2 regions of the Sphingomonas sp. Leaf257 genome follow, and region 2 is predicted to be linked to the other one. Evidence: riboswitches for the same ligand, from Rfam matches in the RefSeq annotation. Region 2 holds a riboswitch; the other holds the start of a gene.
What was found. Region 2 has a riboswitch for cobalamin ahead of ASF14_RS06925 (HoxN/HupN/NixA family nickel/cobalt transporter). Riboswitches for the same ligand answer to the same signal wherever they lie in the genome.

Region 1: it holds a riboswitch for cobalamin, as region 2 does, so the genes downstream of both, ASF14_RS04935 (TonB-dependent receptor) here and ASF14_RS06925 (HoxN/HupN/NixA family nickel/cobalt transporter) in region 2, are expected to answer to the same signal.

Annotation. Positions count from the first base shown of each region.
Region 1 is NZ_LMMH01000003.1:211,204-226,269, reverse strand. It holds gene ASF14_RS04960 (alpha/beta hydrolase-fold protein) at 1-408, opposite strand, end outside; gene ASF14_RS04955 (hypothetical protein) at 733-1,053, shown strand; gene ASF14_RS04950 (CsbD family protein) at 1,082-1,336, shown strand; gene ASF14_RS04945 (hypothetical protein) at 1,333-1,515, shown strand; gene ASF14_RS20620 (entericidin A/B family lipoprotein) at 1,574-1,720, shown strand; gene ASF14_RS04940 (hypothetical protein) at 1,809-2,126, opposite strand; cobalamin riboswitch at 2,215-2,434, shown strand; gene ASF14_RS04935 (TonB-dependent receptor) at 2,649-4,778, shown strand; gene ASF14_RS04930 (PepSY domain-containing protein) at 4,801-6,189, shown strand; gene ASF14_RS04925 (glutathione S-transferase family protein) at 6,276-6,947, shown strand; gene ASF14_RS04920 (tRNA-binding protein) at 6,934-7,293, shown strand; gene ASF14_RS04915 (alpha/beta hydrolase) at 7,483-8,409, shown strand; gene pepN (aminopeptidase N) at 8,536-11,139, opposite strand; gene ASF14_RS04905 (M28 family metallopeptidase) at 11,278-12,984, shown strand; gene ASF14_RS20615 (NAD(P)-dependent oxidoreductase) at 13,136-13,951, shown strand; gene ASF14_RS04900 (DMT family transporter) at 13,861-14,781, opposite strand; gene ASF14_RS04895 (threonine aldolase family protein) at 14,778-15,066, opposite strand, start outside.
Region 2 is NZ_LMMH01000008.1:48,730-63,795, reverse strand. It holds gene secF (protein translocase subunit SecF) at 1-696, opposite strand, end outside; gene secD (protein translocase subunit SecD) at 713-2,317, opposite strand; gene yajC (preprotein translocase subunit YajC) at 2,322-2,672, opposite strand; tRNA gene ASF14_RS06945 (tRNA-Pro) at 2,865-2,941, shown strand; gene ASF14_RS06935 (hypothetical protein) at 3,426-3,674, opposite strand; gene ASF14_RS06930 (septal ring lytic transglycosylase RlpA family protein) at 3,762-4,337, opposite strand; cobalamin riboswitch at 4,438-4,639, shown strand; gene ASF14_RS06925 (HoxN/HupN/NixA family nickel/cobalt transporter) at 4,812-5,867, shown strand; cobalamin riboswitch at 5,893-6,092, shown strand; gene cobW (cobalamin biosynthesis protein CobW) at 6,274-7,311, shown strand; gene cobN (cobaltochelatase subunit CobN) at 7,316-10,699, shown strand; gene ASF14_RS06910 (cobalamin biosynthesis protein CobG) at 10,696-11,817, shown strand; gene ASF14_RS06905 (precorrin-8X methylmutase) at 11,817-12,446, shown strand; gene cobI (precorrin-2 C(20)-methyltransferase) at 12,443-13,168, shown strand; gene cobJ (precorrin-3B C(17)-methyltransferase) at 13,165-13,914, shown strand; gene ASF14_RS06890 (cobalt-precorrin-6A reductase) at 13,890-14,636, opposite strand; gene ASF14_RS06885 (bifunctional cobalt-precorrin-7 (C(5))-methyltransferase/cobalt-precorrin-6B (C(15))-methyltransferase) at 14,635-15,066, shown strand, end outside.

The DNA of each region.
Region 1 (15,066 bases), on a different contig from region 2:
CGCCGGAATCTCAATGCCGCTTTCCCAGCGGGTCGAGCCATAGAAGTTCAGCGTCCCCGGATCGTTGAAGGTGCCGCCATCGACCGTCAGATGGTAATAATGAAATCCCTCGTCGAGCGGGCCTTCCGACGTTCCCGTCCAACTGCCGTCGGGGCCTTTGGTCAGGACGGTGCCGCCGCGTCCGCCCAGACCCAGGCTGACCTTCACCGCCTTGGCATCGGGGGCGGTGATGCGGAAACGGGCATAGCCCTGCGAATTGACCTGCGGATAGGACTGGCCAGGCTGGTTGAGCGACGAGGGGCGGAAATCCTCGATCACCGCCGGTGGGGCGGTCTGGGGCGTGGTCTGAGCAGGGGCCATGGACGCGGCCATCGTCACCGTTAAGGCGGCCGCCAACAGGATCTTCATCGATCATCCTCCCTCGTCATCCGTTGGTTCATTTCGACCATATCGGAGAGGGGAAGGTGCCGTTTATGGCCGGATCACACAAGGCGGTTTGGCAAAAAACGTCGTTAAGACAGAGGCTTGTCGATGAAATCCTTTGCGGTGCTGCCGCGTTCATCAATGGCGTGATGGTGCTGGCATCCCGGCGCATATGCCGACCAGCGGCTCGAAACTGGTAGAAGACTACCAACCATTCCCGCAAAAAATACCAGGAACGGCTTAAATTATCATAAGTTGTACCCGGCCAGATCGGTCGCATTTCGCCGCCGGTCGCATGGGAGCAACCGGGTGGCCAAAATCCTCGCAAGTATCGGCATCGCGCTCGTCGCGGTGGCGTGCACCCCGCCCTCGACGCGGATCGCCACCGGGCTGGAGCGCTATGGCCTGGACAGCCAGCGTTCGACCTGTGTCGGCCAGCGGCTGGAACGCAACCTGTCGCTGGGGCAACTGCAACAATTGGGCAATGCCGCCGCGGCCTATCGCCGTGACGATCCCAATCCCGGCCAGCTGACCGCAGGCGATCTGATCCGGGTCGCGGGCGAGATCAAGGACCCGAAGATCGCACTGGAAGTCGGCAAGGCCGCCGCCACCTGCGGCGTGGCTCCCTGACGCCCTTTCCTTGCATTTTCGGAAACGAATGATGAGCACGCATGAACTGCACGGCAATGCGCGCCATTTCGGTGGCAAGGTGGAAAAGACGATCGGCGATGCGGTCGACAGCCGCGACTGGAAGGTGGAAGGCGTCACCGATCAGGTCGCCGGCAGCGCCGAGCATCTGTTCGGTCGTGACCAGTCGGTCGCGGGCGAGGTGGCGGATGCCACCCCCAGCCTGATCGAGGAAGCACGCGAGCGGGGTCGGTCGCGGCCGCGCGTCGCGCCCAGGCCCAGGTGAATCAGGCCAAGGCCGAATTCGTTCAGACCAAGAACGAAGCGGTCGCCAAGGCCAAGCAGGCCGCCGCTGCCGCCGGGGCCGGTGCCAACACCTCGTTCCTCCTGGTGCTCGCGCTGCTGGTCGGCGCCGGTGCCTACGCCTTTGGCGCAACGGCGGCCGGCCGCCGTCGTCTGCGCTGAGTACCCGCGGCGGGCCGGCGTACCGGGCCCGCCGCACCCCCTTTTCGAGGAGATCGTCATGACCAAGAAGATCGCTCTGGGTGCTACCCTATTCGCCGTCCTGACCCTGTCGGCCTGCAACACCGTGAACGGCGCGGGCCGCGACCTGCGTTCGGCCGGTGCGGCGGTGTCCGACGCCTCGGGCCAGGACAAGCCCAAGAGGTAAATTCCGACCATTCCTCCCCTGCAGGGGGGAGGACCATCTGCAGGATGGGGGAGGGGTGTCCTGCTCTCGAGAGGGTGACACCCCTCCGTCAGGCCTTCGCCCTGCCACCTCCCCTACCGGGGGAGGGTTTCTTCATGGTTTCGGGTGGCGCATCCGCCTCGACCAGTTCGACGACCTCGAAGCGATACCCGACCCAGCCGCGCTGCCGCACCGCTTCCGCCATGGCGGCATCGTTCGCCATCGCCGCCTTGCGCGACTTGGCATGGCCCCAGAAGACTTCTGTCCTGCCCCCGCCCAGATCGGCGACGATCCGCCAATAATGGGTGAAGGGCTGCGATGTCGGGCCGATCGTCTTCACATAGCCATCGGGCATCGTCGCGATCAGATAACGGTTCCTGCGTGCCATGCCGCCGCCATAGCGCAAGGACGCCGCGACCTCATCCCGCTTGACGCCCTCCATCGCCGCCGCGTAGCGATACGGGGCCGGAATGATCCGGCGATATGATCGCGCCGGTTCTCCCGACAAGGGAGATTAAAAGGGAACACGGTGAGGGGCCTGGCTCCGAATCCGCGGCTGTCCCTGCAACTGTAAGCGGTGAGCGGCGATGCACGGATCGGCCATGGGCGCGATCCAGCCACTGGGGCAACCTGGGAAGGCGCATCCGTCCGCGACGACCCGTGAGCCAGGAGACCTGCCGGCGTCAGGTCGCTCATGCCCGGTCCAGGGGATGGTCGAGGCTAGGTCTGTTCCGACGAGCGACGCCATAAGTGGCGGAGGCGCATGGGTGGCCCTGTGGAATGCGGAAAACGGCGTGCCGCACGCAGGGCACCTGGCTGCCCGAAATCGGGCGGCAAGGCCTCGGCTTGTTCGCGACAAGACGCTATGGGCTTTGAAATGATATATCGTAACATATTCGGACAGGCTCCTATGGTCCTGTGGAGTGGCGCGGCGCTTCTGCTGGGGGCGGCGCAGGCAAGGGCGCAAAAGGCCGAGGAGCAGGGGGGTGACGCCACCGTGCTGGTGATCGGCACGCGGGAGAAACAGGCGCTCGACACACCCAATGCGACCGGCAGCCGCCTGGGCCTGACACCGCTGGAGACGCCCGCCAGCATCGCCTCGCTCGATGGCGGTACGATCCGCGCGCGCGGCGATGTGTCGATCGTCGAGGCGGAGACGCGTGCGCCCGGCCTGTCGAGCGTCGCCAATCCCGGAAATGGCGGCACCGCGCTGGCCGCGCGCGGCTTTTCGGGGCAGGGATCGGTGCTGCAACTGGTCGACGGCGTGCGGTTGTTCCCGGCGGCGGGGACGATCACCTTTCCGACCGATCCCTGGATGGTGGAGCGGATCGATGTGCTGGGCGGCCCTGCCTCGGTCCTTTACGGGCAGGGCGCGCTGGGCGGCGCGGTCAATGTCGTGATGCGTGCGCCCACCGCCCAGACCCATGGCCAGGCCGAGATCGGCTATGGCGGGCAGGACAGTTTCCGCGCCGCCGCCGGGCTGGGCGGGCCGCTGACCCCGACGCTCGGCTACCGCGTGGATGCCAGCTATCGCCGGTCGGACGGCTATGTCGATCGGGGGCGTTCGGACAGTGTTGCGCTGTCGGGGACGCTGCGCTGGACGCCGTCCTCCACACTGGCGGTGACGGTGCGCGGCGATCATGGCGACCAGCGGCCCATGACCTATTTCGGCACCCCGCTGATCGACGGGCGGCTCGACCTTCGGGTGCGGGACCGCAACTATAATGTCGGCGACGGGCGGATGCGGTTCCGCGACGACCGCGCCTCGATCCGGGTCGACTGGACGCCGAGCAATGCGGTCAGTCTGTCCAACATCGCTTATGTCCTGACCAGCGACCGTTTCTGGCGTAACCTGGAGAATTATTGCTGGGTCGGTGCGAGCGGCGCGTGCGCGGACGGATCGACGGGCATTCCGGCCACGATCCGCCGAAGCAGCAATTACGGCATCCGCCACGACCTGACCCAATGGGGCGATCAAGCCAGCGTGACGTGGCGCACGGGACTCGCGCCGGGCATCGCCAACGCGCTGGTCGTCGGGGTGGACGCCAATCTGGTCCGCTTCACCCATGAGAACGACTTCGGCTCGGTCGAGCAGGTCGATGCGGTCGATCCCTTCGCCTTCGATCCCGGCCGTTTCCTCGATACGCAGGGAATCGCCCCGCGCTACCGCACCCGCACCACCGCGCTGGCGGTGTTTGCCGAAGATCGGGTGACGCTCGGCCCGAAATGGTCGGTGGTCGGCGGCGTCCGTTACGAGGTGGACAATGTCCGTCGCTGGACCGTCGCCACGCCGGATCGCTTCGTGCTGGAAAAGACGTTCCGCAACGCGACGTGGCGCGCGGGGCTGGTCTATCAACCGGTGCCGACCCTGTCGCTCTATGCGCAATATGCCACCGGCGTCGATCCGTTGGGCACCCTGACCACCGTATCGACCGGGCAGGTGCAGTATAGCAACGCGCGCGGAAACCAGGTCGAAGCGGGGGCCAAGTGGCTGTTCGCGAACGGACATGGCACCGCCACGCTGGCGGCCTATCGCATCGTCAAGACCGGGCTTCTCGCCCAGCGCACGCTGGCGAGCCCCGTCGAGCAGGTCGGGCAGCGATCGTCGCAGGGCGTCGAGGCGGCGGTGACGCTCGATCTGCCGCAGGGCTTCGGGATCGACGCAAACGGCACGCTGCTTGATGCGCGGTTCGACGATTTTCGCTCCGGCGGCGTGGATTATAGCGGCCGCACCCCGCCGAACGTGCCCGAGGCTCTGGCCAATCTCTGGCTGCGCTGGGATGCTTCGGCGAAGCTGCAGGCGCGCGCCGGGCTGCGTTATGTCGGGCGGCGTTTTTCGGACAATGGGGAGGCGTTCCGCATCCCCGGCTATGCGACGGTGGACACGACCTTGTCCTATGCGCTGACGCCGCATCTGGCGGTCGATGTCCGTGTCTATAACCTGTTCGACAAACCCTATGCGGTGACGGCGTACGGCGACCAGCAATGGATATTGGGTCGCCCGCGCGCGCTGGACATCGGCGTCCGTGCGGGATTCTGACCGGTCCTGGGGGAAGGCGGGCTTGCGGCTCGCCTTCCTCACCCATCGCTGGGTCGGGATCGTCACCTGCCTGTTCTTCGCCATGTGGTTCGCCAGCGGGCTGGTGATGCTCTATGTGCCCTATCCGTCGCTCAAACCGGCGGAGAGCTGGAAGGGCGCGCAACCGATCGACTGGGAGCGGGTCGTCCGAGCGCCCGTGGCGCCCGACGCCCGGCGGATCACGCTGGAGATGCGCGACGCCGCACCGGTCTGGCGGATCGAGAGCCGCGATGGCGACACCCGCATCCTGTCAGGGGACGGCGGAGCGGTCGCTCCCGTCGATGCCGCACTCGCCGCACGCGTCGCCACCCGGTTTGCGGGGCCGGTTCGCCAGGTCGAGCGGATCGTGGACGACCAATGGACGGTGGCGAACGGCTTCGACCGGCATCGCCCTTTGTGGAAGGTCGCGCTGGCCGATGCGGCTGGGACCGAACTCTATATCTCCGGCCTGACCGGCCAGCCGGTGCAGCGGACGACGCGGGGCCAGCGGTTCTGGAACTGGCTGGGCTCGGTGCCGCACTGGATCTACCCGACCGTGTTGCGTCGCGACCGGGAGACTTGGCGGCAGGCGGTGATGTGGGTGGCGGGCCCGTGCATCGCGGTCGCACTGACCGGCCTGTGGATCGGCATATTGCGACTGCGGGTGGGGCGGCGGCGCTATCGGGGTGGGCGGATGACGCCCTATCGCGGCTGGATGCTCTGGCACCATGTCAGCGGGCTGGCGGGGGCTGCGATGCTGACGACCTGGATCGTCAGCGGCTGGCTGTCGGTCGATCCGGGGCACGCCTTTGCCGGGGGCGAGGCGCCTGTGGCGGCGATGCGGGCCTATGCCGGGCGGGCGGGGCGGCCGCGCGACCTGAACCGGCTGGCCCGGATCGCACCGGATGCGCGCACCGTCGAGTGGAGCGGGGACGCGGGGTTCGCGCGGATCGCGATCGATCGCGCGTCGCCGCATCCGCACTGGCTGGAGCAGGCGACGCTGACCCCCGCCCGGGCCGTCGATCCGTTGCGCGCGGCGATGCTGGTGCCCGGCGGACGGCGGGTGGCGCGCGAGTGGCTGGCGCGACCCGACTTCTATTGGACCGACGCAACACGGCTGCCGCTCTGGCGGTTGCGGTTCGACGATGCGGCGGCGACCTGGCTCTATATCGATCCCGTCAGCGGCGCGCTGGTCGAGCGGCAGGACGGCACGCGGCGCGCCTATCGCTGGGTCTATACGCTGCTCCACACCTGGGATTGGCCTTGGTTGACGGCGCATTACTGGGTCTGGACCGGCTGGATGTGGCTCTGGTCGCTGGCCGGCCTGGTCCTGTCGATCAGCGGGGTCGTGCTTGGGCAGCGGCGCCTGCGTCGCCCGGCGCGCGGAAAATGATGAAAGCGCCGCCCTGCGCGTGGGAAAGGGTGAAAAGCGCGCCATCGGGGTTGGCGTCGTGCGTCCCGCCCGCTTAAGTGGGCGGCATGTGGCAACTCTACCAATTCCCGCTCTGTCCCTTTTCCCGCAAGGTCCGGCTGTTGCTGGGTGAGAAGGGCGTCGGATACGAGTTGGTGCGCGAGTCGCCGTGGCAGCGGCGCGACGAGTTTCTCGACATGAACCCCGCCGGGCAGACCCCGGTGATGGTCGACGAGGAACGCGGCGTGCTGCTGGTCGACTCGATGGCGATCAGCGAGTTTTTCGAGGAAACGGTCGAGAAGTCGGCAATGATCAACGGCACCGCCGTCGGCCGCGCCGAGATCCGGCGGCTGGTGACGTGGTTCGACACGCATTTCTATCAGGACGTGACCGGCCCCTTGCTCCACGAACGTATGGTCAAGCGCGTCGCACGCACCGGAAGCCCCGATGCCAAGGGCCTGCGCGAGGCGATGAAGGCGGCGGTCGGCCATCTCGACTATACCGATTATCTGCTCGACCATCGCAACTGGTTGGGCGGGGCGACGATGAGTCTCGCCGATCTGGCGGCGGCGGCGCAGATTTCGGTCGCCGATTATCTGGGCGGCATCGACTGGAAGGGGCATGAACAGACCGCGCGTTGGTATCGCGGGCTGAAGAGCCGCCCCTCCTTCCGCCCGCTGCTGTCCGAGCGGATGGAAATGGTCACCCCGCCGTCGCATTACGACAATGTCGACTTCTGACGCCCCCGCCACCCGTATCGGGATCGAGGATTTCCTGGCGGTCGACATCCGTGTCGGCACCGTCATCGCCGCCGAACCTTTCCCCGAAGCGCGCAAGCCCGCCATCAAGCTGACCATCGATTTCGGCGATGTGATCGGCGTAAAGCGCTCCTCGGCGCAGATCACGCGGCATTATACGCCGGAGACCCTGGTGGGGCGGCAGGTGGCGGCGGTGGTCAATTTTCCGCCGCGCCAGATCGGGCCGATGATGTCCGAGGTGTTGACCCTGGGCTTTCCCGATGCGGAGGGGCAGGTGGTGCTGATCGCGCCGGATTTGCCTGTACCCAATGGGGGGCGGTTGTTCTGAGGGTTTTCCTTGGCCTTCGACTTCGCTCAGGCTGAACGGAGGTTGGGGAAACAAAAGCCGTTCAGGCTGAGCGAAGTCGAAGGCCACGCTTCCTTGTTAGCCTTAACATTACCCCTTGCGCCCTACGCCGCGAAGCGTACCATCCCCGTCCGACCGTAGGGACATAACCCACGGAGGATAGGAGGGGATATGAAGTCCAAACGCTGGGCCGGCCATGCGCTGGCCGCTTTGCTAACGCTCTCGGTGGCGGCACCCGCCATGGCGCAGGCCGACAAGATGGCCCCGATCGCCATACCCGCACAGCCGACCGCCATTCCGCTGAACACCGGACCGTTGCCGGGTGCGAAGAAAAAGGAAAGCTGGCACAGCCAGTATAACAGCGTGTTTGCCCGCAACGTGACGGAGGCGACGCTCACTCCCTTCCTGCCCGATCCCGCCAAGGCGACCGGTGCCGCCGTCATCGTCGCGCCCGGCGGCGGTTTCCGTACCCTGTCGATGCAGAATGAAGGCTGGGACGTGGCCAAGGCGCTGGCCGATCGCGGTATCGCGGCGTTCGTCCTGAAATATCGGCTGAACCAGACACCTGCGGATATGGGCGAGTTCGAAAAGTCGATGGCCGCAATGTTCTCCAGCGTAGCGCGCCCCGCCGCGCGGCCGAACCCGGAGGAGGCGTTGAAGGGCCTTGCGCCCCAGATCGCCGATTCCCGCGCCGCCTTCGCACTGGTCCGCCAGCGGGCGGGCGAGTGGAAGGTCGATCCGACCCGCATCGGCATGGTCGGCTTTTCGGCGGGTGCGATGCTGACCGTCGCGACCGTCCTCGACGGACAGGCCAAGCCCGCCTTTATCGGCGACATCTATGGCCCGCTCCAGCCGATGACGGTGCCCGCCGACGCGCCGCCGATGTTCGCCGCGATCGCCGCCGACGATCCGCTGTTCGCGGGCAAAGGCTTCGGTCTGATCGACCAGTGGATGGCCGCGAAGAAGCCGGTCGAGTTCCATCTCTACGGCCAGGGCGGCCACGGCTTTGGCATGTATCCGAAGAAGACGACCAGCACCGGCTGGTTCGACGCCTTTTATCGCTGGATCGTGATGGAAGGGTTTTTGAAGGCCGAATAATCCTCCCCTGAAAGGGGAGGGGGACCATGCGCAGCATGGTGGAGGGGGAGTGCCGCAAGGACGTTCCTACGAGGAAAGCCCCCTCCACCGCCCTGCGGGCGGTCCCCCTCCCCGTGCCGGGGAGGATCAATCGATGCTCTTGGACGCCTGCTCGAACAGATCCTTCGACAGGCCCGGCGTCTCGACGATCCGCACCAGCTCGGCGCGCATCAGGGCCGAGCGCTTGGCGTCGAACCGGCGCCAGCGGCCGAGCGGCGGCAGCAGCTTGGCGGCGGTCTGCGGGTTGAGCCGGTCGAGCGCGATCAACTGCTCGGACAGGAAGCGATAGCCCGAACCGTCGGCGGCGTTGAACGCGCGCTGGTTCACCCCGAACGCCCCCAGCACCGCCCGTGCCCGATTGGGGTTGGCGAGCGTGAAGTCGGGATGCCGGACCAGCCGCTCGACCACCGCGCCGGTGTCGCTGCGGGACGACAGCGCCTGGGTCTGGAACCATTTGTCGAGGACCAGCCCGTTACCGGCATAGCGCGCATGGAAACGCGCCAGCGCCTCTTCGCGCTCGGGCGCGTCGGAATTGACCAGCGTGGTCAGCGCCGCCTGCCGGTCGGTCATATTGTCGGCCGCCTCGAACTGCGCGAAGGCCAGCGCGGCGGCGTCTTCCGCACCGCTGGCCGCGATATAGCCGAGCGCGACATTACGCAGGCGCCGCCGCCCCTTGGCCTCGGGCGAATAGACGTAAGAACCCTGCGCCAGCTCGGCATAAAGCCGCCGCCAGGTCGGCAGCAGCGCCTGGCCCAGTTGCGTGCGCAGCGCCTCGCGCGCGGCATGGATCGCGTCCGGGTCGACGGTGGCGAGCTGGTCGCCGATGAAATTCTCCGACGGCAACAGCACCGCCTCGGCGAGGAAGGCGGTTTCCAGCCCCTCGGCCTCCAGCGTACGGGTGACGGCGTCGATCACCGCCTGGCCCTTCATCTCGCCATGGATCGTGCCCGCGACCAGCGTGTCGAGCATCAGCTGCTGCATCGCCTCGTACCGGGCGAAGGGATCGTCGTCATGCGCCGACAGGAAGGCCAGGTCCTCGGCCGTCCGGTCGCTCTCGACCACGATGGGGGCGGAAAAGCCGCGATTGATCGACAGGACGGGACGCTCGGTGATGGCCTCGAACACGATCGTCTCGGCCACCTGGTCGAGCAGGACCAGCGTCTCGTCGGTCAGCGGCCGGCCGGTCTCCGCGCCGAACAAACGGACCTTGAGCGGCAGCAGCATCGGCTGCTTCATGGTCTGCCCCGGCGTGGCGGGGACATGCTGGGCGAGGCGCAGCTCGGCGCGGCCCCCGCCGGGTTCGTGGGACAGGCCCGCCGAGACACGCGGCGTGCCCGCCTGAGAATACCAGAGGCGGAATTGCGACAGATCGATGCCGCCCGCTTCCTCCATGCAGGCGACGAAATCCTCGCAGGTGGCGGCCGTGCCGTCGAAGCGGTGGAAATACAGGTCGGTGGCGGCGCGGAACTTCACCGGCCCCAACATGGTCGCCATCATGCGGATCAGCTCGGCGCCCTTGTTATAGATGGTCGCCGTGTAGAAATTGCTGATCTCGATATAGCTTTCCGGGCGCACCGGATGCGCGAGCGGGCCGGAATCCTCCGGGAACTGGCTGGCGCGCAGGCCGCGCACATCCTCGATCCGCTTGACCGCGGCCGATCCCTGGTCGGCGGAGAAACACTGGTCGCGATAGACGGTGAAGCCTTCCTTCAGGGAAAGCTGGAACCAGTCGCGGCAGGTGATCCGGTTGCCCGACCAGTTGTGGAAATATTCATGCGCGACGACGGCGGCGATCGCGTCATAATCGTAATCGGTCGCGGTGTCGGGGTCGGCCAGGATGTAGCGGCTGTTGAAGATGTTCAGCCCCTTATTCTCCATCGCGCCAAAGTTGAAATCGTCGACCGCGACGATGTTGAACACGTCGAGATCGTACTCGCGGCCATAGACGCGCTCGTCCCACGCCATCGACAGCTTCAGCGCGTGGAGCGCATGGTCGGTCTTGGCGATGTCGGCCGCGCGCACCCAGATGCCTAAGCGCACCTCGCGTCCGCTCATCGTGGTGAAGGTCGAGGCGTTGACCGCCAGATCGCCCGCCACCAGCGCGAACAGATAGGAGGGCTTGGGGAAGGGGTCGTGCCACTCGGCCCAATGCGTGCCGTCGCCATTCTCGCCCTGGGTCACCGGATCGCCATTGGCGAGCAGCACCGGGTAGCGCGCCTGATCCGCCGTCATCCGCACGCGGTAGACGCTCAGCACATCGGGCCGGTCGGGGAACCAGGTGATGCGGCGAAACCCTTCCGCCTCGCACTGGGTGCAGAGATTGCCGCCCGAGGCATAGAGACCCATCAATTGGGTGTTGCTTTCGGGCGCGATCGACACCTCGGTCTCGACGACATGGGAATCGCCGGTGAGCGGCACGACCAGCTGCTCGCCCTCGATCCGCCAGTCGTTGACCGCAACGCCATCGACCTTGACCGACAGCGGCGTCTGCCCGGCACCGTCGAGCCGCAGGGGTTCGTCATGCGGGCCGCTGCGCGTGACGGTCAGCGCGGCGTGGACGCGGGTGTCGGCGGGGTCCAGCGCGAAGTCCAGCGCGATCTGCGGCACCTCCCAGGCGGGGGGGCTGTAATCCTCGCGCCGGATGGCGGCGGGGGTGATGCTGGGCTGGGCGGCGCTGCGCTGAATGTCCATGACGGGAATATAGCCGCGCGCACCCGCTGCGGCCACCGGGCTGGCCATGAAAAACCGGGACAGTGCGTCATGGCCGGGGTTGATCGGCCCAGATGGCGTGATACGCCTGTGCCACACCATTTCCCCGAAAGGTCCTGCATGTCGCGTTCGACGGCTCTGCTGCCGCTGCTTCTCCTGTCCACCGCCGCGATCGCGCATGATCACGATCACCTGCATTATCAAGCCGCTAGCACCGCGCCGGTCGAGGCGAAGGCGCAGCGCAGCCCGGCCGAATGCAATGCCGTCATTACCGCCGCCCTGCCCGAGGATCAGGCCGCAATGAAGGCGCACGTCATGTTCCTGGCGTCGGACGCGATGGCCGGACGCGAGGCGGGGACCCGCGACTATGACATCGCCGCGCAATATGTCGCCGCGCAATTCTATGCGGCGGGGCTGCGGCCGGGCGGCGACCAGGGCGGCTATCTGCAAAAGGTGCCGTTGGTCGCTTATAATGTCGCCGACAAGGGCAGCGCCATGTGGACCCCGGCGGGCGGCCAGGCGCAGGAACTGGTCTTCGGCGAGGACTTCGTGCCCTCGCCCGTGCCCAATGCGAAGGAAACCAGCCTGTCGGCGCCGGTCGTCTTTGTCGGTTACGGCATTGATGCGGCACAATATGGCCTGACCGATTACAAGGGTGTCGATGTGCGCGGCAAGATCGTCGCCTTCGTCCCCGGCACGCCCGAGGGGCTGGGCGGTGAGGAGCGCGCCTTTTTCGGATCGGCGGCGAACAAGGCCTCGCTGGCGGCGGCGCGCGGCGCGGTCGGCGCGATCCAAATCGACATGCCGCGCGCCGGGGGGCGGCAACGACCCTTCGCCTCGCTGGCCCGCTATTACAACGCGCCGCGCGTCACCTGGGCGAACCCGGACGGCACCGCCCATGCGATGACGCCGACGATCCCGGTGCTGGGCACCCTGTCGCAAACGGGCGCGGCCAAGCTGTTCGGCAAGGGCTGGGACGTAGTGGTGAAGGCCGCCGCCACCCCCAAGCCCGGCTATAAGCCGCTGACCGCCAAGGGCCAGTTGACGGTCGCGTCCAAGACCAGCTTCAAGCCGATGGACAGCAGCAACGTCATCGGCCTGATCCCCGGCAGCGACCCGAAGCTGAAGGACGAGGTCGTCGTCCTGTCCGCGCATCTCGACCATATCGGCACCAATGAGGGCGGCGAGGGCGATCGGATCAACAATGGCGCGCTCGACAACGCCATCGGCATCGCCAGCCTGATCGAGGAGGCCAAGCGCTTCAAGGCCGCCGCCGCGCCCAAGCGGACCGTTATGTTCCTGGCGGTGACGGCGGAGGAAAAGGGGCTGGTCGGCTCCGACTATTTCGCCAACCACCCGACCGTGCCGCTCAAGTCGATCGTCGCCGACGTCAATCTCGACATGCCGATCCTGACCTATAAGTTCGAGGATATGGTGGTGTTCGGGGCGGACCGCTCGACGCTGGGGCCGATCGTGCGCAAGGCGGTGGGGGCGATGGACCTGCCCGTCTCGCCCGATCCGATGCCGGAGGAAGGCATCTTCGTCCGCTCCGACCATTTCCGCTTCGTGCAGAAGGGCATCCCCTCGGTCTTCCTGTGGCCGGGCCAGAAGGGGCCGGGCAAGGCGGCGGTCGAGGATTTCATGAGCCACCGCTATCACCGTGTCGGCGACGAGATCGACCAGGGCATCGACTGGAGCCAGGGACCGCGCTTCGTCAGCGTCAATTACGCCATCGCCCGCGAGATCGCCGACGCGCCAGAGCGGCCGGTATGGAACAAGGGCGATTATTTCGGCACGCTCTACAAGGGGCCGATGGCGGCGAAGTGAGGGGCGGGGAGGCGTCTTGCAGCCAAGCCGCCCCCCAACCGTTCCGCCCGAGCGAAGTCGAAGGCTATGCGGAACTGCCGGTCCGTGTGCTTCGACTTCGCTCAGCACGAACGGAGGTTTGAGTTTGGTCGGTCGTCTCTTCGTCTTCGGCATGGGCTATGCCGCCGGTCACTTGGCCGCCTTGCTGGAGGGGCGGGGCTGGTCCGTCATGGGCACGACCCGCGACGGGCGCGGCGGCACGATCCGTTTCGACGACCGTGACGGCGTGGAGGCGCAGGTCGCCGCCGCCACGCATATCCTGTCCTCCGTGCCCCCCGTGGACGAAGCGGACCCGGTGCTGCTCGCCTATGGCGCGCAACTCGCAAAGTCGGACGCGTGGATCGGCTATCTCTCTTCGACCGGCGTGTATGGCGACACCGGCGGCGCCTGGGTGGACGAGACCGCCCCCATCGGCTCGGGGCGGCGTGCCGCGCGGGCGGCGGCGGATGCGGACTGGCAGGGCCTGGGTGCACGGGTGTTCCGACTGCCCGGCATCTATGGCCCCGGCCGCTCGCCGATCGACCGGGTTCGTGCCGGTCGCGCGCACCGGGTCGGGCTGCCCGGACAGGTGTTCAGCCGGGTGCATATCGCCGACATCGTATCGGGCGTGATCGCCGGGTTCGACGGGCCTGCGGGGGCCTATAACCTGTCCGACGATTTCCCGTGCGACCAGGATGCGGTCGTCGCCTATGCCGCCGAACTGGCGGGGCTGGCGCCGCCGCCGCTCGTGCCGCTGGAGAGCCTGTCGGCGGCGGCGCGGGGCTTCTATGCCGAGAACCGGCGGGTGGCCAACGGCAAGGCCAAGCGGGTGCTGAACTGGCGCCCGCTTTATCCCGATTACCGGTTGGGCCTGCGCGCCTTGAGCGCGATGACCAGCCCGACCGCCGTCACCGCCGCGCCCGCGCCCGCCAGCAGCGACCAGCGATAACCCTCGAACACCGTCGACAGGCTCATCGCGATGACCGGCACGATCACGCTGGAATAGGCCGCCTTGGCCGGGCCGATCGCACGCAGCACCCGGTAATAGAGCGGAAAGGCCAGCGCCGAGGCGAACAGCCCGAGATAGAGGATGCCCAGCACATAACCGGTGCGCATCTCGAACACCGGCGGGCCGTTCAGGCTATAGGCGATGATCGCATCCAGCGCCGATCCGATCAGCATCGCGACGCTCAAGGTCGCGTGCATCGGGAAACGCTTGGCGGTCTTGGTCGCCTGCATGACGTTCGCCGTGGAGGCGGACAGGATGGCCACGATGGTCAGCGCGATGCCGGTCAGCGCGCGCGCCGGTCCCGCCGGGTCGACCCGCGCCTCGTGCACGAACAGCAGCGCCGCCCCCGCCATCGCGATGGCGGAGCCGAACAGCAGCTGCCGCCCCATGCGCTGTCCCAGGAAAAGGCGCGCGAACCCCGCATTGGGGATCAGCAGCATCGCGAAGATCACCGCGACCAGCCCGGAGGTGATGTAGCCTTCGGCATGATAGACGAAGTTGAAATTCAGGACGAACTGGAACAGCCCGATCCCGGCGGCGAACAGGAGGCCGGTGGTGCCGAGGCGGAAACTCTCCCGCCGGGCCAGCGCGAAGGCCCCCATGGCGAGCCCGCCGACCAGGAATCGATAGCTGACCGACCAGGTGGCGGGGACGACCGAGATCTGGTCGCGGATGACCAGCCAGGTCGATCCCCAGATCAGCGTGACGATCGCAAAGGGGATCAGGACGGCGGCGCGGGTCGAGCGGGGGGCGGTGTCGAACTCGCTCATGTCATGCTCTTATCCAGGGCGGCGATCGCGTCGGCGAGGCGCGCGACATGCTGGCCGTCCGTGTCCCAGGCGGTGACGAGGCGGATTTCCCCGTCCGCCCAGTCGTAAAAGTCGAAGCCCTGTGCGCGCAGGCGGGCGGCTTCCTCCGGCGTGGCGCGCAGGAAGACCTCGTTCGCCTCGACCGGATAGACCAGCCGGTTCCCGGCCGCGCCCGCCAGTCGCTCGGCACAGGCATTGGCGAGCGCGCCGTTGGCGATCCACAGGTCGTTCTCGACCATCGAGAGC
Region 2 (15,066 bases):
CTCGCGCATGTCCATCTTGCGATAGCGGCGCATATTCTCGCGGATGCGGTCGTCGATGACGATCTTGTCGTTGATCGAATAGCCGATGATGGTCAGGAACGCCGCGATGATGGTCAGGTCCAGCTCGAACTGGGTGATCGCGAAGAAGCCCAGCGTGACAAGAAGGTCGTGGACGATGGCGACGATGGTCGACACGCCGAACTGCCATTCGAAGCGGAAGATGGCGAACAGACCGATGCCCAGGATCGCCAGGACGACCGCCAGCACGCCGTGCTTGATCAACTCGCCCGACACCTTGCCCGACACTGTGTCGTAACGGCTGAAGGTCGCGCCGGGGAATTGCTGGCCCAGCGCGGCTTCTACCTTGCGGACGACGGCGTTGGTCGCGCCTTCGTCATTGGACTTCGGGACCGGCAGGCGGATGCTGATGGTGCGGCCGTCGCCGACCGCCTGGATATTGGCTTCGCCCACACCGAGGCCATCGACCACCGAGCGGACCCGGTCGGCCGAAGGCGGGGAGGGGAATTTCTCCTCGATCATCAGACCGCCGACAAAGTCGACGCCCAGATTGAGGCCCTTGGCGAACGTCACGCCGACCGCCAGCAGGGTGAGCGCGAGCGTCAGCCCGAACGCCCAGCCGCGCAGGCGGACAAAGTCGATGTTCGTGTTGTCGGGGACGAGTTTCAGGAGGCGCATGATCTGTTCTCCTGCCTCAAATGGTGATGGTCTTGGGCTTTTCGCGGCGCAACCAGAGCGCCACGAGCATCCGCGTGAAGGTAACGGCGGTAAACACGCTGGTCACGATGCCGATCAGCAGCACGACCGCGAAGCCCTTCACCGGGCCCGAGCCGAGCACGAGCATGATGACGCCCGAGATCGCGTGGGTCACGTTCGCCTCGAAGATCGTGCGGCTGGCTTCCTTGTAACCCAGCTCGACCGACTGGACGACGTTGCGTCCGCGCCGTCGTTCCTCGCGGATTCGCTCGTTGATCAGCACGTTGGCGTCGACGGCGGTGCCGATGGTCAGGATGAAGCCCGCGATACCCGGCAGGGTCAGCGTCGCGTTCAGCATCGCCATGACGGCCAGGATGACCAGCACGTTGATGACGACGGCGATGTTCGCATAGATGCCGAACCGGCCATAGGTGACGGTCATGAAGATGATGACCGCGACCGCCGCGATCGCCGACGCGAGGATACCGGCGCGAATCGAATCGGCGCCCAGGTCGGGACCGACGGTGCGTTCCTCGACGACCTTCAGGTCGATCGGCAGCTTGCCCGAGCGCAGCGAGATCGCCAGCTGGTTGGCGCTTTCGACCGTGAAGTTGCCCATGATCTGGGCACGACCACCCAGGATCGGTTCGTTGATGTTGGGGGCCGACAGCACCTGACCGTCGAGGATGATGGCGAAGGGCTTGCCGGTGTTCTCCTGGGTGATCCGCGCGAACTTGCGGCCGCCCTGTGCGTCGAAGGTGATCGCCACCTGCGGCGCGTTGGTCTGCTGGTCGAAGGCCTGCTGCGCGTCGATCAGCTGGTCGCCCGAGATGATGACCGGCCGCTTGACCGCGATCACCGGCGCACCCAGCGGATTGCCCGGATAGGGCAGGACCTGGCTGCCTGCGGGCGCATTGCCCTTGGCCACCTCGACCGGGTTGGCCGTGGTGTCGACCAGCTTGAATTCCAGCTTGGCGGTCTTGCCGATCAGGTCCTTGAGCTGCTGCGGATCCTGCAGGCCGGGCACCTGCACCACGATGCGGTTGCTGCCCTGTTGCAGGATCGTCGGTTCCTTGGTGCCCAGCGCGTCGATACGGCGCCGCACGACCTCGGTCGCGGTCTTCATGGCGGTATCGACCGCCTGGGTCAGGCCCGCCTGGGTCGGCTTCAGGACGAAGCGCGAGGTGTCGACGACCTGGATATCCCATTCGCGCTGGCCGGTCATGCCCGCCCCGCCGCCGGTGATCGACAGCAGCCGCTCGCGCGCCGCGTCGACCTGGGCCGGATCGCGCAGCATGAAGCTGAGCTGTCCGCCGCGCACCGAGATGTCACCGATATCGATACGCGGATTGCCGCGCCGCATCTCGGCCGCGACCTGGTCGCGCATCGTCTCCAGCCGGGTATTGGCCAGATCGCCGGTGTCCGCCTCCAGCAGCAGATAGCTGCCGCCCGCCAGATCGAGGCCCTTGTTCACGCGGGGATGCGGGATCGCCCCCCAGCTGTTCGTGACGCTCTCAGGCAGAAAGCTCGGGATCGCCAGCAGGCACAAAGCGGCCAGCAACGCGACGATGGAAGCGACCTTCCAGCGGGGGAAATCCAGCATCGGATCAGTCGTTCGCGGGCTTGGCGGTGGGGTCGATCACGTCGGTCAGCGTCGCCTTGACCACGCGGACGCGGACGTTGGGCGCGATCTCGACCTCGACCAGCTGATCCTCGACGCGCGTCACCTTGCCGACGATGCCGCCCGCCGTGGTGACCTGATCGCCCTTCTTGACCGCCTCGATCGACGCCTGCAGCGTCTTCATCCGGCGCTGCTGCGGGCGGATCATCAGGAAATAGAAGACGACGAAGACGAGGAGCAGCGGCGCGAGGCTGAGGAACGAGGCGGCTCCGCTCGATGCGGCGGCGCCGGATGCGGCTGCCATCGCGGCGACTGGGGCGGTGATGGGAATGAACATTCGGACCCGTCTATGCTGAATGGGCACGGGTACCGGCCGACCGTTGACGATCGACAAGCCCCCATGTCGGATAGCCTGCCCGCTACCATCGCAGGCGGACAGGCGCAATGGAGAGGCGGATGTGGTGTCGGCAGTATCGCAACATCAAGGCTTGCATCGCGAAGAAAACCCGCCTAGAGGCCGCCGCTCGGTCGGGGCGTAGCGCAGCCTGGTAGCGCATCACACTGGGGGTGTGGGGGTCGCAGGTTCGAATCCTGTCGCCCCGACCAATCTTCTACTGACATCGGTGGACGACGACGAAGCGGGCGAAAGCCCGCTTTTTTCGTTTCTGGCGTTTTCTGCTTTCACCGTGGAGTGAAGCGCGGGAGGTTTGGCTTCACGGCGGACCAAAGCGATCCAAGCTAAATGGCGGCTATTAGGTGGGAGGCGGACGTTGTACATGCCGGCTGCCGTGTTGCACAGGGCCATGCATGAGAAGATCAATCCCGCTCGTCGTCGGCCTCATGCTCCCGTTAAGCGCGTGTTTGAACAATCAGACCATTGATGAAGAGATCGCCAGTAAGTGCGGCATCTCTGTCAGCGAGTATCAGCGAGCAGAAGCCAGCTTGGACACGGGTCACGATGGGATGGCGATCCATGCTGGCCACTGCCGTCTAACCCGGACTTCTAAGGGTGTGATCGAAGGGACGGTCGGCGACGGCTCGTGATGGGATCGTGGCTGCCAATTTCCGCGCCAGGGCGTTAGATGCCTTTTCACTTTAGCCGCTCAACGTCAGTGGCTTCGCTCCCCATGTGACGCACGAACGCCCCGCGTAGATCGTCCAGATGGCTTTGCCACTTTGCTCGATCATCGTTGGGATCGATTCCATCGGCTGCGAAGAGCCAGCCAGCAAATTGATCGGCTGTGACTTCTCCGCTCTCGGGCAGTAAGTCGGTGACATGCAGAGGCTGGCCATCAACTACCGAGCCGCACCAGCCCTTCTCCACACAGACTTCGTGCATTAGGGCTTCTAGCGCGGTTCGATCGGTCATGTGTGGAGTATAACAGCGCTCGTTCGCTGTGTCCGCTATGGGCGAAAGCCGCAGCCTCTACCGAACTACAATCCCCGCCGCCGCGATTTGCGACAGCAAATTCGCTCGTACCGCATCCGAAACCGGAGGCAAAGGCCGCGCCGCCTTGCCGTGGCGCAGGCGTTCGCGGTCCTTTTCGTCCGGCTCGACCCGGCGCACCCGCACCGCCGCCTTGCCGACCGCGCGCAGGCCGAGTTGTTCGGCGGCGCCGCGCGACAGGTCGATGATCCGCGACGATCCCGCGAACGGCCCGCGATCGTTGACCCGCACGATGATCCGCCGCCCGGTATCCAGCGCCGTCACTTCGACATAGCTGGGCAGGGGCAGGGTGGTGTGCGCCGCCGTCGCCCAGCCGGGACGGAAACGTTCGCCGTTGGCGGTGCGCTTGCCCGATTCTCCGCCATACCAGCTGGCATAGCCGAGCATGTCATAGGTCGTGTCCTCGGCGGGCACATAGGTGATGCCCCGCACCGTATAGGGCTTGCCGATCCGCACCGGGAAATCGCTGACCGGCCGGTAATTGCCACCCGAACAGGCCGCGACCAGGCAGGCCGCTGCCGGTGTCCATCGGCGCATCGCTTTCCAAACCACCATGGCCTGTCGATTAGGCCTACGGCGCGGCGGGATAAAGCCGTTTGCGTGTCCGTTCGGCGCAGACTATCCCCGTGCTGACCGGCAGCGGCTTTCAGCCACGCCGCCGGACTATCGCATCGGTGCCCCTCGGGGCTTCAAACGGGAATATGGTGCAAATCCATAGCTGTCCCTGCAACTGTAAGCGGTGAGCGCGTGATGCCGGTTCCTGCAACAGGGAACAGCCACTGGAGCCATCCGGGAAGGCCGCATTGCCGACGCTTCGACCCGCGAGCCAGGAGACCTGCCGATGCGAGTCGCTCTTGCCGCGATCCAGGGGATGGTCATGGCCAGGATATATTGTATCATGCGAGCGACGCCATAGGGCGAACCTGAATCGGAACCCGACCCGCCGTGCGCCCGTCGAAGGTGGGGGACGACCGCGACAGCGGAAGGTCGGCCTGAGTCGCAACGGCGCCGTTAAGGCATGATCCGCCCATGTCCGAAGTTTCCGCCCGACCATCGTTGAAGCGCCGCGTCACCCTGCTGATGGGCGCGCTGATCGTCGTGAATATCGCCGTCTGGGGCTGGGCGCTGAGCGTCTTTGCGGGCAACAGCCTGATGCTGGGCACGGCTTTGCTCGCCTATAGCCTGGGGCTGCGCCACGCGGTCGATGCCGATCACATCGCCGCCATCGACAATGTCACGCGTAAATTGATGCAGGACGGCCAGCGGCCGATCGCGGTCGGCCTGTGGTTCGCGCTCGGCCATTCCGCCATCGTCCTGATCGCGGCGACCACCGTGGCGCTGGCCGCCAGTACCCTGTCCGACTTCGAGGCGTTCGGCCAGAGCGGCGGGACCATCGCCACCATCGTCTCGGCGAGTTTCCTGTTCGCCATCGCGATCATGAACCTGATCATCCTGCGCGATGTCTGGACCCGCTTCCGCCGTGTCGCGCGGGGCGAGCCGATGGCGGAGGCCGATGCCGACATGATGTTTTCGGGGCAGGGACCTTTGTCGCGTCTGTTCCGGCCGCTGTTCCGGCTGATCCGGCGCAGCTGGCACATGGCGCCTTTGGGGTTCCTGTTCGGGCTGGGCTTCGACACCGCGACCGAGGTGGCGATCCTCGGCCTGTCGGGTTCGCACGCGGCGGACGGGGTGTCGCTGGCGACGATCCTGGTGTTCCCGGTGCTGTTCGCGGTCGGCATGGCGTTGATCGACACGGCGGATGGGCTGGTGATGCTGGGTGCCTATGAGTGGGCGTTCGTCCATCCGCTGCGCAAGCTCTACTACAACATGACGATCACTCTGGTTTCGGCGCTGGTCGCGCTGGTGATCGGCGGCATCCAGGCGACCGCCTTGCTCGCCGAGCGGTTCGGCTGGACGGCGGGGCCGTTCCGCTATGCGGGCGCGCTCGCCGAGCATTTCAACGTGCTGGGTTTCGCCATCGTCGGGCTGTTCGTGATCTGCTGGGGCGCGAGCTTCCTCCTCTATCGCTGGCGCGGGTTCGCGGCGATGGAGGCGCGAATTGCCAAGCCCGGCGCGGCGGGATAAATGCCGCTGATCGGAGGGTGATAAGCCGTCCGAAGATCGCGCCGGTGCCCGCAAGGGCTTTAAACGGGAATGGGGTGCAAATCCCCGGCTGTCCCTGCAACTGTAAGCGGTGAGCGAGCGATGCTGGTGCTCCTATGAGGGCACGGCCACTGGAGTGATCCGGGAAGGCGCATCCTTTTGCTTCGACCCGCGAGCCAGGAGACCTGCCGGCGTCATGGTCGCTCTTGCCTGGACCCAGGGGGTGGTCGGGGCACGGTTCTCCGTCGGGGAGCGACGAAGCCATGCGGCCGGGGCCGCATCGGTCGCCGGTTCAGCGGGGTGGACGCATGTCGCGCGCCCGTCCGTCACCGCTCCGGCGATCGGCCCCGCGTCCGCGCTCGCTCGTCCGGCGCGTCGGAGAATTACCATGCGTGACCTTTCCAAGGTCCCCGTCACCATCGTCACCGGCTTTCTGGGCGCGGGCAAAACCACGCTTATCAGCCATCTGATCCGCAATGCAGGCGGCCGTCGCCTGGCGGTGGTGGTCAACGAATTCGGCACTTTGGGCGTCGACGGCGACATCCTGCAATCCTGCGCCATACCCGACTGCCCGGCGGAAAATATCGTCGAGCTGGCCAATGGCTGCATCTGCTGCACCGTCGCCGACGACTTCATCCCGACGGTCGAGAAGCTGCTGGCGATGGAGCCGCGCCCCGATCACATCCTGATCGAGACGTCAGGACTGGCACTGCCCAAGCCGCTGTTGAAGGCCTTCGACTGGCCGGCCATCCGCTCGCGCATCACGGTCGACGGTGTGGTGGCGCTGGCCGATGCGGAGGCCGTCGCGGCGGGCCGCTTCGCCCCCGATCTCGACGCGGTGGAGGCGCAGCGCGCCGCCGACCCCAGCCTCGACCATGAAACGCCACTGTCGGAAGTGTTCGAGGACCAGCTGGCCTGCGCCGATATCGTCCTGCTGACCAAGGCGGACCTCGCCGGGCCGGAGGGTGTCGCCAAGGCGCGCGCGATCATCGCCGCAGAAGCGCCGCGCCCGCTGCCGATGGTCGAGGCGGTCGACGGCATCGTCTCCGCCGAGATCGTGCTGGGCCTGGAAGCCGCCGCCGAGGACGACATCGCCGCGCGCCCCTCGCATCATGACGGCGCGGACGATCACGAGCATGACGATTTCGACAGCATTTCGGTAATGCTGGGCGAGGTGGAGAGCCCCGAGGCGATCGCCGCGCGGATCGTGACGCTGGCCGAGCAGCAGGACATCCTGCGCGTGAAGGGCTATGCGGCGGTCGCGGGCAAGCCGATGCGGCTGCTGATCCAGTCGGTCGGCCGCCGGGTGCGCACCAGCTATGACCGCCCCTGGGGCGCGGGCGAGCCGCGCGGCACGCAACTGGTCGTCATCGCCGAGCATGACCGCATCGACCGGCCTTCGATCGAGGCCGTGCTGAAGGGCTGAACACGTGCATCTCGTCTTTCGCGAGAGCCATGGGCTGGAGGAACAGGCCGTTCCACAGGATCTGGGGCAGCGCCCCGGTGACGTGGTCGTGCTGTCCTTCTCCGACAGCGACCTCAGCGCCTTTGCGGCGGGCTGGCGGGCCGGGGGATTCCCCTGGTCGCTGCGGCTCGCCAATCTGGCGGCCTTGGTCCATCCGCTGTCGGTGGACACCTATGTCGAGCAGACGTTGGTGTATGCGAAGGCGATCCTGATCCGGTTGATCGGCGGTGCGGCCTATTGGGAATACGGCCTGCGCGAGGTTGAGCGGCTGGCACGCGAGCGGGGTATCGCGCTGGCGGTGCTGGCAGCGGACGGGCGGGAGGACCGGCGGCTGATGGCGGCGTCGACCGTGGGGGAGGCGGTGGTGCGGCGGTTGACCGCGCTGTGCGATGCGGGCGGGGCGGATGCGGCTGCTCTGGCTTTGCGCGAAATCGTAGCGTTGTCGCCTGCGGCCCTTGCCCCTCCCCAACCCCTCCCCCTGCCGGGAGAGGGGCTTTTGCTCGGCACGACTGCCCCGAGCACGCCCCTCCCGCAGGCGGGAGGGGATGGGGGAGGGCCGTCTCCACAAGTGACGTCGCTCGTGGCCTTGCCCCTCCCCAACCCCTCCCCCTGCCGAGATAGGGGCTTTCAACTGGCCCCCCTCGGAGGTTGGTCCCCGAACGGCCCGGCCTGCCCAGCCGCCACCCTGCTGACCACAACTCGCCCCCGCATCCTCATCACCTTCTACCGCGCCTATCTCGCCGCCGCCGACCTCGAACCCATCGCCGCCCTCCACGCCGCCCTGGCCGAACGCGGCTTCGACCCCGTCGCCCTGTTCATCCCCTCGCTGAAGGCCGAGGGCGCAGGCCCCTGGGTCGCGCGCTGGGTCAAGGCTCTCACCCCCGCCGCGATCCTCAACGCCACCGCCTTCTCGGCACGCGGCGAGGATGACGCCACCCCACTCGACGGCGCGGGCGTGCCGGTGTTCCAGGTCGCGCTCGCCACCAGCGACCGGGCGGGCTGGGAGGGCGCCGCGCGCGGCCTGTCGCCCGCCGACCTCGCCATGCATGTCGTCCTGCCCGAAATCGACGGACGCCTGTTCGCGGGTGTGGTCAGCTTCAAGCAGCCGGGAGAGCGCGACCCCGACTTCGATATCGCGCTGCGCCTCCACCGCGCCGAGCCCGAGCGGATCGCGGCGGTGGCGGACAAGGTGGCGGGCTGGGCGAGGCTGGCGATGACCCCGGCGGCGGAACGGCGGCTGGCCATCCTGCTGTCGACCTATCCGGGCAAGGACTGGCAGGCCGCCCATGCGGTCGGGCTGGACGGCTTCGCCTCGACGGCGGCGATCCTCGCCGATCTGCGCGAGGCGGGTTATGATGTGGAACCGCAGGCCGATCTGCCCGCCGCGCTGCTCGGCAACCGGATCGCCTGGCCCGTCGCCGCCTATCGCGAGGCGATGGCCGCTCTTCCCGAAAGTCTGCGCGCCGACCTTGCCGAAAGCTGGGGCGCGGCGGAAGAAGACCCGCTGGTCGAGGGCGACCAGTTCCAATTCCCCGCCCTCATGCTCGGCAAGGCGATCGTCGCGCTCCAGCCCGAGCGCGGACGACGCGAGGCTCGGGCGGACGAGTATCACGACCTCTCGCGCTGCCCGCGCCATTCCTATGTCGCCTTCTATCTTTGGCTGCGTGCGCAGGGGATCGATGCGCTGGTCCATGTCGGCGCGCATGGCACGCTGGAGTGGCTGCCCGGCAAGGCGGTCGCGCTGTCCGGCGCCTGTTGGCCCGAGGCGCTGACCCGCGACTGGCCGGTCCTCTATCCCTTCATCGTCAACGATCCGGGCGAGGCGGCGCAGGCCAAGCGGCGGCTGGGCGCGGTGACGATCGGCCATGTCCCCCCGGCGCTGGTCCAGGCGGAGACCGGCGCGGGGCTGGGGCGGCTGGAGGCGCTGCTCGACGAATATGCCAATGCCGATGGCCTCGACCCCGCCCGCCGCGATCGGCTGCGCGAGAGCATTGCGGAGGAGGCGGATAGCGTCGGTCTGGGCAAGACGCTGGGATTGGCGGGGGCGGAGGATCCGTTGGCGCGGATCGACGCATTCGTCTGCGACGTGAAGGACAGCCAGTTCGGCAAGGGGCTGCACGTCTTCGGTCGTGGTGAGCAGGGCGTGGCGGAGCGGGCGGGGTTGCTCGCCGGGCTGGATGGAAAGCGCGTTTCGGCGGGGCCTTCGGGTTCGCCCTATCGCGGGCGTGCCGATGTGCTGCCCACGGGGCGCAACCTTTACGCCATCGACCCGCGCGCGGTGCCGAGCCGGGCCGCGCATCTTCAGGGCGTCAAGCTCGCCGAGGAGCTGATCCGCCGCCATATGCAGGAGGAGGGCGATCACCTGCGCACCCTGATCGTCGACCTTTGGGGATCGGCGACGATGCGCACGGCGGGCGAGGAATTCGCCATGGCGCTGCACCTAATCGGGGTCGAGCCGGTCTGGGACCACCGCTCCGAGCGGGTGACGGGGTTCGAGGTGATGCCGCTGATGCGCTTCGACCGGCCGCGCGTCGATGTGACGTTGCGCGTCTCGGGGCTGTTCCGCGACGCCTTTCCGCATCTGGTCGCGCTGTTCGGGCAGGCGGTGCGCGCGCTCGGCCAGCGGGACGAAACGGTCGAATGGAATCCGTTTCTCGGACAGGCGACACCGCACGTCTACGGCCCGGCGCCGGGACGCTATGGCATCGGGCTGGACCCGAATGCGGGCTATGACGAAGCGGCGCGGATCGAGGCGGGGCAGAGCTGGCTCGCCGCTTCGGCGACCGCGCTCGACGATGGCGACCGGCGCGATGCGGAGGGGATCGCGGCGCGGGTGGCGGCGGCGCAGGCGTTCGTCCATCTCCACGACCTGCCCGAAAGCGATTTGCTGCTCGCCGCCGATTATGCCGCGCATCAGGCGGGTTTCGCGGCGGCGCGCGTGGCTTTGGGGGAGGGCGCGGCCTCGCTCTATCATCTCGACACCCGCAACCCCGCCAGCCCCAAGGCGCGGACGCTGGCCGAGGAGATCGCACGCACCGTCCATGCCCGCGCCGCCAACCCGCGCTGGGTCGAGGGGATGATGGTGCATGGTTTCCGGGGTGCGGCGGAGATCGCCGCGACGCTCGACCATCTGGGCAGCTTTGCGCATCTGGCGGAGGCGGTGCCTGCCGCGCTGATCGACCTGTATTGGGATGCGACCTTGGCGCAGGATGCCGTGCGCGACTTCATGGCACAGGCGAACCCGGCGGCATTGAAGGCGATGGAGGCGCGCTTTGCGGCGCTTCATGCCGCGGGGCTGTGGCGGACGCGGCGCAATTCGGTGCTCGCGATGCTGGACGGCGCGGCATGAGCGGTTTCGTGGTCAAGGGCTGGTGCCCCGACGCGTTCCGGCCGATGATGGCGGGCGACGGGCTGCTCGTTCGCGTTCGTCCGCCGCTGGGACGGTTGACGGCGGAACAAGCCGAAGGGTTGTGCGCGGGCGCGATCCGCCACGGCAATGGCCAGATCGACCTGACGGTGCGTGCGAACCTGCAAATCCGGGGTGTGACCGAGGCCGGCTGGCCCACGCTGTTGGCGGAGTTGCAGGCGTTGGGGCTGGTCGATCCCGATCCGGTGTCGGAGGGGCGGGGGGCGATCCTGATCAACCCGGATTGGCGTGAGGGCGACGATAGTCATGCCATCGCCAGCGAATTGCGGGCGCGGCTTGCCGAACTGCCCGAACTGCCGGGCAAGGTGGGCTTTATCATCGATGCGGGACCCTCGCCGATAGTAACGGACGCGCCCGGGGATTTCCGTATCGAGAGGACGGCGACTGGCACCCTGGCGCTGCGTGGGGATGGGCGGTCGAGCGGTGTCGCCGTGACGCGGTCCAACGCGGTCGACGCCCTGATTCGGCTGGCGCACTGGTTCAGCGAAAGCGGCGGCTGCACGGCCGGGCGAATGGCGCGTCACAAGGTGGCCCTGCCCGACTGGGCCGAAGGCGACGCCGTACCCGCATCCGGTAAACCGATGCAGCCGGGCGTGCATCCGATCGGAGCGGTTTATGGGCTGCCCTTCGGCCGGATCGACGCCGCATCACTGGCGGCGTTCGTTCGTTCGCATGGTTGCGCCCTTCGCCTCACCCCTTGGCGGCTGCTGATCGCGGAAGGCGTTACCCCGGCCCCAGCCGCCGACATGCTGCTGGCCGATAGTCCGATCCTGCATGTCGACGCCTGTGTCGGCGCGCCCGCCTGTCCGCAGGCGAGTGTCGAAACGCGTGGGTTGGCTACCCGGCTCGCACCGCTGATCGACGGCCACCTGCACGTCTCGGGTTGCGCGAAGGGCTGCGCGCGGGCACGGACAGCGGACTGGGTGCTGACCGGGCGGGAGGGGGCTTTCGATCTGGCCAGACATGCCCGCGCCGGGGCCGCGCCCCTTCACACCGGATTGACGCCCGAGCGGGCGGTCGCGCTTCTCGGAGCCTGTTGATGCCGTACACTTACGAAACCGATGGCGCGGCGATCTATCGCCAGTCCTTCGCCATCATCCGCGCCGAGGCGGAGCTGGCGCGCTTCGATGCGGAGGAAGAGCCGGTCGCGGTGCGCATGATCCATGCCGCCGGGCTGGTCGAGCTGGCGCCGTCGATCCATTTCTCAGCCGGTTTCGCGGTGGCGGGGCGGCAGGCGCTTGCGAACGGCACGGCGATCCTGTGCGACGCGCATATGGTCAGCGAGGGGGTTACGCGCGCGCGGTTGCCTGCCGACAATCCGGTGATCTGTACGCTGCGCGACCCTGCCGTGCCCGCGCTGGCCAGAGAGATGGGCACGACCCGTTCCGCCGCCGCGCTGGAGCTGTGGCGCCCGCATCTGGCAGGCGCGCTGGTGGCGATCGGCAATGCGCCGACCGCGCTCTTCCATCTGCTGACCATGCTGGAAGACCCCGACTGCCCACGCCCCGCGGCGATCATCGGCTGTCCGGTCGGCTTCGTCGGCGCGATGGAGTCGAAGGACGCGCTCTGGGAGGCGCAGCCTGTCCCGTGCGCCATCGTGAAGGGCCGCCCCGGCGGCAGCGCGATCACGGTGGCGGCGATCAACGCGCTGGCGAGCCGCGCCGAATGACGGGAACCGTTCACGGCGTGGGCCTGGGGCCGGGCGCGGCGGACCTGATGAGCGTGCGCGCCGACCGGCTGGTGCGCGGGGCGCGGCATGTCGCCTATTTCCGCAAGGCCGGACGGCGCGGCCATGCGCGCACCATCGTCGACGGGATGCTCCGCGACGACGTGATCGAATATCCGATGGACTATCCGGTCACGACCGAGATCCTGTTCACCGATCCGCGCTACAATGAATGCCTGTCGGCCTTTTACGCGGAGTGCACCGCGCATATCCTCTCACTGGTGCAGGGCGGCGAGGATGTGGTGGTGCTGTGCGAGGGTGACCCGTTCTTCTACGGCTCGTTTATGCACCTGCACAGCCGGTTGAAGGACCACGCCCCCGTTGCGGTCGTGCCCGGCATCACCGGCATGTCGGGCGCCTGGACCGCCAGCGGCGCGCCGATCACCTGGGGCGACGATGTGCTGACCATCGCGATGGCGACCCTGCCCGAGCCGGAGCTGACCCGCCGCATCGCCGAGACTGACGCGCTGGTCGTGATGAAGATCGGCCGCCACTTGCCCAAGCTGCGCCGCGCGATCGCGGCGGCGGGGCGGACCGAGCAGGCCTGGCTGGTCGAACATGCCGCCCAGGCCGGAGAGCGCGTGCGCCGACTGGCAGAGGTGGAGGATACTCCCGCCCCCTATTTCTCGATCGCGCTGATCCACGGACAGGGGCGGCGGCCATGAGCGGCTGGCTGATCGTCGTCGGACTGGGGCCGGGCGCGGAGGCGATGGTCACGCCCGAGGTGTCGGCGGCGCTCGCCGAGGCGACCGATGTCGTCGGCTATATCCCTTACGTCGCGCGCGTGCCCGAGCGGCCCGGCCTGACCCGTCATGCTAGCGACAACCGGGTCGAGCGAGACCGTGCGCTCCATGCGCTGGAGATGGCGGAGGCGGGCTGCCGCGTCGTCGTCGTATCCTCGGGCGATCCGGGGGTGTTCGCGATGGCGGCGGCGATCTTCGAGCGGGTCGAGGAAGATGCGGGACGCTGGCACGATCTCGACATCCGCGTCCTGCCCGGCATCACCGCGATGCTGGCGGCAAGCGCGCGGGCGGGCGCGCCGCTGGGGCATGATTTCTGCGCGATCAACCTGTCGGATAATCTCAAGCCGCAGGCACTGATCGAGCGGCGGCTGGCGCTGGCGGCGGAGGCGGATTTCGCCATCGCGCTCTACAATCCCCGGTCCAAGGCGCGGCCCGATGCGCTGGACGCGGCCTTTGCGCTGCTGCGCGAGACATGCGGCGACGACCGCCCGGTGCTGTTCGCCCGCGCCGTTTCCACATCCGAGGAGCATTTGCGCATCGTGCCGCTTCTGGAAGCGCGCGGCGACATGGCCGATATGCGCACCGTCGTCATCATCGGCTCCAGCCGCACGCGGATGATCCCGCATGCGGGCCGACCGATCCTCTACACCCCCCGGACGACGCCGTGATCCAGCCAGTCGAGCACGGCGGCGACGCTGCCCACTTGCGGGCGGGGCGGGATGAAGGGGCGGTCGACCATCACCACCGGCAGCCCGAGTTCGCGGGCCGCGTCGAGTTTCGCCCGCGCGCCGGAGCCTCCGGCGTTCTTGGCGACCACTATCTGAATCCGGTGCTCGCGCAGCAGGGCCAGTTCGCCCGCCAGCGTGAAGGGACCGCGATCGACCACCAGTCGGTGGTTTGGAAAACCGGTAGGCTCCGCCGCATCGACGAAGCGCAACAGGTAGAAATGCTGCGCAGCATGCGTGAAGTCCCCGATCGTCTGGCGACCAAGCGCCAGGAAGACACGCGTCGGTTCGGTGTCGAGTGCGGTCACCGCTTCGCCGGTGTTGGCCGCGCGCGTCCAGCGGTCGCCGGGACCCTCCACCCATTCGGGCCGGGTCAACGCGAGAAGGGGTACACCTGCCAACTCCGCCGCCGCAATCGCATTGGCGCTGATCCGCGCGGCGAAGGGATGGGTGGCGTCGACCAGATGGGTGACGCCTTCGCGGTGCATATGGTCGGCCAGCCCCTCGACACCGCCGAATCCGCCCACGCGCGTCGGGATTGCCTGCGCGCGCGGCGCTTCGGTTCGGCCCGCATAGCTGAGCACCGCGCGCTCGCCGCGCTCCGCCAGCGCGGTGGCCAGCGCGCTCGCCTCGGTGGTGCCGCCGAGCAGAAGGATATGGCGCATGGCTGACTCCCAGGCGTGGCTGACGATCGTCGGGATCGGCGAGGATGGCTGGGACGGCCTGACCGCCCCCGCGCGCGCCGCGATCCTGGCCGCCGATAGCGTGATGGGCGCGCCGCGTCACCTGTCGCTGCTGGCCGAGCAGGGCGGGGCGGAGCGGATCGTCTGGCCCGTTCCCTTTGCCGATGGCGTTCCCATGCTGCTGGAGCGGAAGGCTGAGCGGGTGGTGATGCTCGCCTCGGGCGATCCCTTCTGGTTCGGGGCGGGGTCGGTGGTGACCCGCCATCTGGAGCCGGGCGAGTGGGTTGCCTATCCGGCACCGTCCACCCTGTCGCTGGCGGCGGCGCGGCTGGGCTGGCCGGTCGAGACGATCCACAGCGTCGGACTGCACGCGCGGCCCGTCGACACGCTGCGCCCGCATCTGGCGCCGGGG